DNA from 3 places in the Enterobacter sp. SA197 genome. Region 3 is predicted to be linked to each of the others. Evidence: predicted binding sites of a transcription regulator. Region 3 holds the regulator's gene; each other region holds the start of a gene.
The links. Region 3 encodes LexA, which represses DNA repair genes until DNA is damaged. Its sites were predicted from a motif close to TNCTGTATGTACATACAGNA; they were not measured.
Positions count from the first base shown of each region.

Region 1: a site for LexA is predicted at 1,728-1,747, ahead of M1D91_RS08185 (DNA translocase FtsK 4TM domain-containing protein). Genes of this name have one in related genera too.
Region 2: a site for LexA is predicted at 1,387-1,406, ahead of metR (HTH-type transcriptional regulator MetR). Genes of this name have one in related genera too.

Region 1 covers NZ_CP096393.1:1,788,936-1,792,216, reverse strand. The annotation lists gene M1D91_RS08185 (DNA translocase FtsK 4TM domain-containing protein) at 1-1,675, opposite strand, end outside; gene lrp (leucine-responsive transcriptional regulator Lrp) at 1,786-2,280, opposite strand; gene trxB (thioredoxin-disulfide reductase) at 2,834-3,281, shown strand, end outside.
Region 2 covers NZ_CP096393.1:212,742-216,022, reverse strand. The annotation lists gene metE (5-methyltetrahydropteroyltriglutamate--homocysteine S-methyltransferase) at 1-1,201, opposite strand, end outside; gene metR (HTH-type transcriptional regulator MetR) at 1,438-2,391, shown strand; gene M1D91_RS01020 (carboxylate/amino acid/amine transporter) at 2,279-3,178, opposite strand; gene yigL (sugar/pyridoxal phosphate phosphatase YigL) at 3,258-3,281, opposite strand, start outside.
Region 3 covers NZ_CP096393.1:348,419-351,699, forward strand. The annotation lists gene plsB (glycerol-3-phosphate 1-O-acyltransferase PlsB) at 1-1,071, opposite strand, end outside; gene M1D91_RS01620 (diacylglycerol kinase) at 1,200-1,568, shown strand; gene lexA (transcriptional repressor LexA) at 1,677-2,291, shown strand; gene M1D91_RS01630 (CsbD family protein) at 2,557-2,766, shown strand; gene zur (zinc uptake transcriptional repressor Zur) at 2,863-3,281, opposite strand, start outside.

The sequences.
Region 1 (3,281 bases), 1.4 Mb from region 3:
GCTGAGGATGTTGTTCTGCACGCGCGCGCTCTTCAGCCATACGCTGCGAAGGTAGCTTAATACCGTAGGACGCCAGTTCACGGCGGGTCGGTACACGTACGCGGTTCGGACGGGGCAGCTGTGGACCAATTCCTTCCTTCACCTGCTGTCGCGGCGCCCCGCCTTCAGCAAGACTGAAGAGCGGGTTAACCGCCTCCGGAGCAGAGGCATGTGATACGCCCGAGACGGCGGAGACGGCCGCTGCGGTCACGGGCGCAGCCGCAGGTGCAACTGTCGGAGCGGGAGTGACAGGACGCGGTGGCTCCTGAACGGTTTCGGGAACCGGTTGATACCAGGCCGCAAGCTGCTCGCGCTCACGGGCCCGCTTCTCTTCAACTTCTTCAAAATAATAAAGCGGTGGACGGGAATGCTTAACCTCTTCAGGTTCAGGCTCTGGTTCCGGCTCACGAGTAGGTTCAGGGGCAGCGTAGGCTGGCTCAGGCAGAGAGGTCTGATACTCCATAGGCTCGGTGACAACCGGGGCCGTAGGCTGCCAGTCGCTCTCCTGCGCTGGCACCACTTGCGCGGACACCGGACCAGGCTCGGCTGACGCCTGAGAAGCATAAGGCTCAGGGATCGACTGCTGCCACGCGGGGGGCTGCTCCGGAGCATAATCTGCCGGGGCTGCTGGAGCCGCATAAGCCTGAGCAGCGGTCATTTCCGTAGCTGCCGCGTTAAGGGGTTCGGTCGCCCGATATCCACTCAACAGCGGGTCGTAGGCCTCTTCTGCGTGCGTCGCCCGATTACCCGAGAACAGTACATCGTCAGCATCCGCCGGAACACCGCGTGCGGAGTATTCAATCTCTTCAGCGCCATCGTCATCCATGCGTTTACCGGAGAAGAGCGCTTCATCGGTTTTACGTCCCATCGGATTACTGAATTTTTCCGCCACGCTCTTGCGACGAGCCAGTGCCCCTCGCATGATGCGAGCACGACGCGACTCTCGGGGCGCACGGGATGGGACGTCATCGTCTTCATCCTCTTCATACTCATCTTCATCAACCCAGGTGTCGTCACGTCGCGTACGATTGCTGGCGAAGGTCAGGATGCTGAGGATCACGCTGCCGATTTTTTCTGCGATAGTCACCCAAGACCAGCCCGTAAAGAGCGTAAGGCCTGCGGCCCAAACGCACAGCAACGCAATGGTTCCGCCGCTGCTACGTAACAGTGGCTGCAGTGTGGTGCTGAGCAGACTGCCAATCACGCCGCCAGAGGCAAAGTACCAGATATCATCGGCATTTATTGCTGCAAGGCCGCATGAGGTAAGGATCAGCGCCAGCGCGCCAATTAACCGCAGCGAAACCGCGAAATAATCGATGTAATCTTCATTAGCACGGTGGCGGTAAGCGAACCAACATCCACCGATAATAATGACCGGGATGGTGTAAGCCATAATGCCGAAAATGAAGAACAGGGTGTCTGCAAGCCACGCACCGGGTTGCCCACCTAAGTTATGGATGGGTTCATGCCATGCAGTCTGAGACCAACTGGGATCGGACGGGTTAAAACTTATAAGTGCCGCCATCAGCCAGATGGCAAACAGAGAAACGAGGATCAGCAACGCCTCAAGGAGTCGACGCCCGCTGCTTAGCTTGGTAAGTGTGACTTCTTTGTCTTCTGTGTATTCCTGGCTCAAGTAAGGCTCTCCAGCTAAAACGGACAACAGCGCCGGGAAGCCCCGGCACTGTTGCTGTATGGATTAACAGGAGTGTAATCAAAAAAAGCTGATTTTGCACCTGTTCCGTATTAGCGCGTCTTGATAACCAGACGATTGCTTTGTTTGACTTCTTCCATCACCACATAGGTACGGGTGTCATTGACGCCTGGCAGTCGCAACAGGGTTTCCCCTAAAAGCTTACGATAGGCCGACATATCTGGCACACGTGTTTTCAACAAGTAGTCGAAATCGCCAGAAACAAGATGACACTCTTGAATTTCTTCAAGTTTTTGTACAGCGGAGTTAAATTGCTCAAACACATCCGGCGCGCCACGATTCAGAGTAATCTCAACAAAAACCAGAAGTGATGCATCCAGATAATGTGGGTTCAGCAGTGCTGTATAGCCCTGAATGAATCCCTGTCTTTCCAGCCTGCGCACGCGCTCAAGGCACGGCGTGGGAGAAAGTCCCACTCGTTTAGAAAGCTCGACGTTGGAAATACGCCCATCTTTTTGCAATTCGTTCAGGATATTACGATCGATGCGGTCGAGATCTTTGCCAGGGCGCTTCTTGCTATCTACCATTATTATTGTCTCTCTGTATTCCTTCCCTACTCCTGTCTTGACCCTGTGCACTTCACTGTTCAGAGTCTTTGCCCGTCGCTTTATGTGTAACGTGTTGTGTAACGCCAACACCACATAATCCCAGGGTCTGTATTAAGAAGCCGGTGCCTGAAGGCCACTATCGACATCACGGATGGCATCTGTCCACACCATGCGTAGATTTCGCTAGCCCGGTAAAAATGGCATTTACATGCATGATTTTGCATCACGCGCGAAACACTGCTTTTTTTCTTCCTTTGATGTTTTCGCAAATGCGCAGGGGATTGTCAAAGCAAAACATCTTTTTTTAGTACAACATGCCAGATATTCATCATCGGGGTCCCGTAATACTCATTTTATCCCCTTATAAGCGACCGATTTTCAGTAGAAATTATTATATTTGAAATCTTCCCTTGAACTTTGCCATCGGCTTTGTCTATTACACATATCGTTAACAAAACCGCTGCACTCTTTTTTTACGCTTACAAATTCCCTACAATCCGACTCAATGTATGCAAATAAAAATGAGGATTTCATGGGTACGGCCAAACACAGCAAGCTGCTTATCCTGGGTTCAGGCCCCGCGGGTTATACCGCTGCGGTCTATGCTGCACGCGCAAACCTGGAGCCGGTATTAATTACAGGTATGGAGAAAGGCGGTCAGCTCACCACCACGACCGAAGTGGAAAACTGGCCTGGCGATCCCAATCATCTGACCGGGCCGTTGCTGATGGAGCGCATGCACGAGCATGCCGAAAAATTCGATACTCAGATTCTGTTCGACCACATCAATAGCGTTGATCTTCAGAACCGCCCCTTCCGTCTGACCGGCGACAGTGGCGAGTACACCTGTGATGCATTAATCATCGCTACGGGCGCCTCTGCACGCTATCTGGGCCTGCCTTCTGAAGAAGCCTATAAAGGCCGTGGCGTCTCCGCCTGCGCAACCTGCGATGGTTTCTTCTACCGTAACCAGAAAGTTG
Region 2 (3,281 bases), 140 kb from region 3:
CGGTAATGGCTGCAAGTCGTTTTGCAACAGCGCTATTGTGCACGCGGGTGGAGTGGCGACGTTCCTGAATCGGTACGCTCCAGGCTTTGATGGCAGTGGTATCACCGCTGTTCAGCGCATCGCGCAGCAGTGCGAGCTCTTCACATTTCTGTAGCGCGAAGGCAAACCAGCTCTTTACCTCGGCATCAAGACGCGTTTCTACGTTCAGATCGATGGGGCTATGCAACAGCGAACAGGAAGGGGCCACCCATAGCGGACGTTGGCCGTTGATCACCGCAATTTGTGCATATTTCTCTGTAAGATCGGCACGCCAGACGTTACGACCGTTAATCAGGCCTGCCGAGAGCAACCAGTCAGAGGGCAGGCGCTCATGTAGCCTCACAACGTCATCGTTACCGTGAACAAGATCAACGTGCAGCCCCTGTACCGGCAGCGCCGTAATGGTGTCCAGGTTAGGGGTGACGCCCTCGAAATAGGTCGTTAACAACAGCTTCACCTGCCCGGACAGCGCGTCGTACGCCGGTTTGAACGCATCCAGCCACACCTGTGGCAGTTCCAGTACCAGCGCAGGTTCGTCAATCTGTACCCACTCAATGCCGCGTGTTGCCAGTTCAGCCAGTACCTGCTGGTAGACCGGCAGAATATCGTTCAGCAGGCTCAGGCGATCAAAGGGTTCACCTTTGACTTTACCCAACCACAGGTAAGTGACCGGGCCTAACAATACAGGTTTAACTCTGTGGCCCAGCGCCAGCGCGTCGTCCACTTCCTCCAGCAGTTGCGTCCAGCGCAGACTGAACTGTTGGCCTTTGACGAACTCCGGCACCATGTAGTGATAGTTGGTGTTAAACCACTTGGTCATTTCCGCTGCTGCTGCCGGTTCACCGGTGGGCGCACGGCCACGACCCATGCGGAACAGCGTATCAATATCGATAGCACCGTCTCTGTTCTGATGACGAGCCGGAACATTGCCGAGCAGCAGGCTGGTGGTCAGAACGTGATCGTACCAGGCGAAGTCGCCCACCGGCAACAGGTCAATGCCCGCCGCTTTTTGCTGCTCCCAGTGACGGGCACGCAGTTCGCGGCCAACCGCCAGCAGCTCTTCACGGGAAAGGTTGCCCGCCCAATAGCTCTCTTGCGCTTTTTTCAGCTCGCGACGCAGACCAACGCGAGGAAAACCGAGGGTGTGTGTGATAACTGTCATTTGCGCTTCCTCTAAGTCATTGTCAATACGTTAGATTTTGAATTCAGGGCAGGCAGCACGTTTGCTTATTTCCGGGAGCTTACTGAAGTAAGTGGCCGGAGCAGGTAAACGCAGCCACCGCGTCATAAATTTAAAAGACGACGGATTTTAGACGTCCAGATGTTTACACATCTATAATCAAAAGGTACTGTATATTCCTCAAGCGCAAATTTGTCATGCCGGAGTGAAGGACTTTCATGATCGAAATTAAACATCTGAAAACGCTGCAGGCGTTACGCAACAGCGGTTCTCTCGCGGCGGCGGCGGCATCGCTGCACCAGACTCAGTCCGCCCTTTCCCACCAGTTCAGCGATCTGGAACAGCGCCTGGGCTTCCGGCTGTTTGTGCGTAAAAGTCAGCCCCTGCGCTTTACGCCGCAGGGCGAAATCCTGCTGCAACTGGCAAACCAGGTGCTGCCACAAATCACCAGCGCGTTGCAGGCCTGCAATAAACCGCAGCAAACACGCCTGCGCATCGCCATTGAATGTCACAGCTGTATCCAGTGGTTGACGCCGGCGCTGGAGCGTTTTCATACCCAGTGGCCGCAGGTGGAGATGGATTTTAAATCAGGCGTGACCTTTGACCCGCAGCCAGCCTTACAGCAGGGCGAGCTGGATCTGGTGATGACATCGGACATTCTGCCGCGCAGCGGGCTGTACTATTCGCCGATGTTTGATTTTGAAGTGCGGCTGGTGCTCTCGCCTGACCATCCTCTTGCTTCACGGGCGCGAATCGCACCGGAAGATATTGCCGCCGAAACGCTGCTTATTTACCCGGTGCAACGCAGTCGTCTGGATATCTGGCGTCACTTCCTGCAACCGGCAGGCGTCAGCCCGTCGCTAAAAAGTGTGGATAACACCCTGTTATTGATTCAGATGGTGGCGGCGCGGATGGGGATTGCCGCACTGCCGCACTGGGTGGTGGAGAGTTTTGAACGCCAGGGGCTGGTGGTGACAAAGACGCTGGGAGAAGGCTTGTGGAGCCGGTTGTACGCCGCCACACGCGATGGTGAGCAGCGTCAACCGGTGACCGAGGCGTTTATTCGCTCAGCGCGGAACCACGCTTGCGACCATCTGCCGTTTGTGCGGAGCGCGGAGCGACCCACTGTCGATGGACCCACAGCGAGGCCATTATCACCGAGCCACCAATAATAAAGCTCGGCCAGTGGGGCTGCTCCTGCCAGATGGCAAGGTTAACCAGCAGCCCGGCCGGAACGTGCACATTATTCATGATGCCAAGCGTACCGGCATCCACCTGCGTTGCCCCGTAGTTCCACATGAAGTAGCCAAGCCCTGACGCCACCACGCCCAGCCAGATCAGCACGCCCCACTGTACGTTGGTGGTTGGCAGTTTTTGTGGATTTCCCAGCGCAAACCAGGCGGTCACCGCCACCACAAACGCACCGAGGTAGAACCACGCAAACGCGTTGTGCTGCGGCATAGGACGGGTTTCCATCAGGCGTTTATAGCCCACCATGCCGATGGCGAAACTGAGGTTGGCAAGCTGAACAAACATCAGCCCTGTCCAGAAGTGCTCACTGACTTTGTCATAACGAATAATCGCCGCTCCCACCACCGCCAGCAGCGCACTCAGCGCATAGCCCCAGCGCAGTTTGCGTTTACTGAGCAGATCGTAAATGAGGGTGATATAAAGCGGCGTGAAGACGGTGAAGAGCAGGAACTCCGAGACTGTCAGGTAGAGGTAGGCCCGGAAGCTGAACAGGTACATAATGCCCAGTTGGAGCGCCCCCACCAGCATATACAAACCGATTGTTTTAAAGGGTAGCCCGCGCGTGCGCAGGAAAGGTAAAAAGACCAGCGCCGCCAGCCCGACGCGCATCAGCACCGAAAAATAGCTGTCAACATGCCCGGCAAGGTACTCGCCAATCAGGCTAAAAGAGAAGGCCCACAGGATCGTGGTAATGATGAGAAGCGCCACAATGAATGTCTCTCTGGATAAGGAACACCCATTGTAGCGGAGTCTTTGGTTGACAACTGGTCAATAAATAACCCTATCGTCACTCAAGAAAGAGTTTGCGTAG
Region 3 (3,281 bases):
TTTGAACGAGCGGCGAATGAAGAACGCGCCCAGACGGCGGAAAATCGGGCCGGCAGGCCAGAAGTTCAGGTTAATACCAGCCGCGATATGCGGCGGGACCAGCCCCTGGTGGTAAAGGACGTAGGAGAGCAATAAATAGTCCATGTGGCTGCGGTGGCAGGGCACATAAACAATTTCATGGCCATCATGGGCCAACTGGCGCACACGCTCAGCGTTGTGCACGTTAATGCCCTGATACAGACGGTTCCAGGTAAAGCTCAGGATGCGATCGGAGAGACGAATCATCTCATAAGAGAAGTTTGCCGCTATCTCTTCCATCAGGGCGATGGCGTTTTGCTGCGCCTTGTCATGAGAGATTTTTTTGCTGCGCGCTTCGTCTTCTACTGCACGCGCAATTGCCTTGGAGGCCAGCAGTTTGTTAAACAGATCCTGACGGGCAGGCAGGCGCGGGCCAACCGCAGCCAGACGCTGGCGAGCGAAATGCATACGCGCCACACGGGCCAGCTTCTGCGCGATGATTTTATCCGTACCGTGCTCGGTCGCCATGCGGCGTAACGAGACCGGGGGAGAGAAGCGTACAAAGCTGTCACGGCCAAGCCAGGAGACAGCAAAGAATTTCTGGATGCCATTGAGCATACGCAGGGGGGGATTCACTTCACCCTTCTCGCGGCCCGGTGAGCGGCCGAACATCATCGAAACCGGCACCATCTGCACATCCAGATCGGGATGGCTACGGTGCACATCGAGATAGTCATGGAACAGCTTGATAGACTCTTCTTTCGGCGTGTACCAGGTAAACACCCGTGGTCCACCGTGAATGAAGATGTATCGCGGGAGCTCCGCTCCGTCGATCACCAGCGGTTCTAACGGGTCCGGCAAATCATGTGCCAGACATTGTGCACGTAACGTGAGTAAGTCAGCCTTAGAGTTATAAGGCAAAACGTACATAATAGGGCGTGAGGTATCGAGCCCCAGCTCCTGCGCAGGTTCCGCAGGGATCGACTTACTTTTTACCAGTACGCTTAATGGTAAATTAAGTAATTTGTAGTAAATTCGTGGCCAGCCGGACATAAAGGATGTGAAGCCTCTGGTTAAAAATGCCATTGCGCCGCAAGAATATCAGAAAGCGCGCACAAATTCTTTGTACCTCTATAACCTTACATAGAGATCGTTGTTCATTACATAAAAAGGTTCTTTTAATGGCCAATAATACCACTGGCATTACCCGCATCATCAAAGCGGCGGGTTATTCATGGAAAGGCGTACGCGCAGCATGGATCAACGAAGCTGCTTTCCGCCAGGAGGCCGTTGCGGTCATTCTGGCAATTATTATCGCCTGTTTCCTTGATGTTGACGCCATCACCCGTGTATTGCTGATTGGCTCAGTGGTTCTGGTGATGATTGTTGAAATCCTCAACAGCGCTATTGAAGCCGTGGTTGACCGAATTGGCGCTGAATTTCATGAGCTGTCCGGGCGCGCGAAAGATATGGGGTCGGCAGCGGTGTTGATGGCCATTCTGGTTGCGATCTTTACCTGGGTTTCGCTGTTGTGGAGCCATTTTCGATAAAGCTTCAGGATTTGCGCTAACTGCTGGTTTTTTGCGTAATTTTGGTTTCAAAATCGCCTTTAGCTGTATATACTCACAGCATAACTGTATATACACCCAGGGGGCGGAATGAAAGCTTTAACGGCCAGGCAGCAAGAGGTGTTCGATCTTATCCGCGATCGAATCAACCAAACCGGTATGCCGCCGACGCGTGCAGAGATCGCGCAACAATTGGGGTTCCGTTCCCCAAACGCAGCGGAAGAGCATCTGAAAGCGCTGGCGCGTAAGGGTGTACTTGAGATTGTCTCTGGTGCCTCTCGTGGCATTCGTTTGCTGCTTGAAGTGGAAGATGATGCAGGTCTGCCCTTAGTCGGGCGCGTCGCGGCGGGCGAGCCTCTTCTGGCCCAGCAGCATATTGAAGGCCATTACCAGGTTGACCCCTCTCTGTTCAAACCTAATGCTGATTTCCTGCTGCGCGTTAGCGGGATGTCGATGAAAGACATTGGCATTATGGACGGCGACCTTCTGGCCGTGCATAAAACGCAGGATGTCCGTAATGGTCAGGTAGTGGTCGCCCGTATTGATGACGAAGTGACGGTTAAACGGCTGAAAAAGCAAGGTAATACTGTTCAGCTCCTGCCGGAAAATAGCGAGTTTTCGCCTATCGTGGTTAATCTGCGCGAGCAGAATTTTACCATTGAAGGGCTGGCGGTTGGCGTGATCCGCAATGGCGAATGGCTGTAACTTACTTTTATGAGCCGTGATAACGCATACAGTTATCGCGGTTTATTTGCTTTTATTACAATAACTTAAATCCCCCTCGTTCTCTGCCGCATTCTTTTTTCTCCTCAATGTCTATTCTTCAAAACAGCGTATGGATGGTTAAAAATTCCGAATAAATCCACCGCATCGTTATCCCTGACTACAATTATTATCACGTTCAGCACATTAAGAACGTAATAAATGGATGAATACTCGCTATTCAAAACCGAACGATGAGGAAATGATTATGAATAAAGACGAAGTCGGCGGTAACTGGAAACAGTTCAAAGGTAAAGCGAAAGAACAGTGGGGCAAACTGACTGACGATGACATGACCGTCATCGAAGGTAAACGCGATCAGCTGGTAGGTAAAATCCAGGAACGTTATGGCTACCAGAAAGATCAAGCGGAAAAAGAGGTTGGTGACTGGGAAACCCGTCACGATTACCGCTGGTAGTCTTAAAGCCCTCTGAACAGGCATTTTAAGAGACTACCCTGCCCGACGGTACATGGACGTACCACTCTTCTTTCTCCACCCGCCCAGAGCCCGTGCTTAACGTGGCTTTTTCTTGATTAAAATTGAGTGATCGTGGTGGCAGTCGCCCTGATGGCGGCAGGCTTCCACTTCAGCGCAACGGGCACACAGGCCATGCGCTTCAATAACATTATGGCGCAGGGCAAAGCCTAATTTTGCGGCGAGCATGTGCATGATATCTTCCACACCTTCCGCTTCTTCCTCTTTGACCACCCCGCAACGATCGCAGATGAACATCGCCGAAGTATGGGTCGGCTGGTCAAAAAGATGGCACAACACATAGCTGTTGGTAGATTCTACTTTGTGCACAAAGCCTTGTTCCAGCAGGAAATCCAGCGCACGATAAACGGTGGGCGGTTTCGCCTGCGGCTCGCTCTCGCGAAGCAGATCCAGCAGATCATAAGCGCTGATAGCACCCTCTTGCAGACTCATCAGCC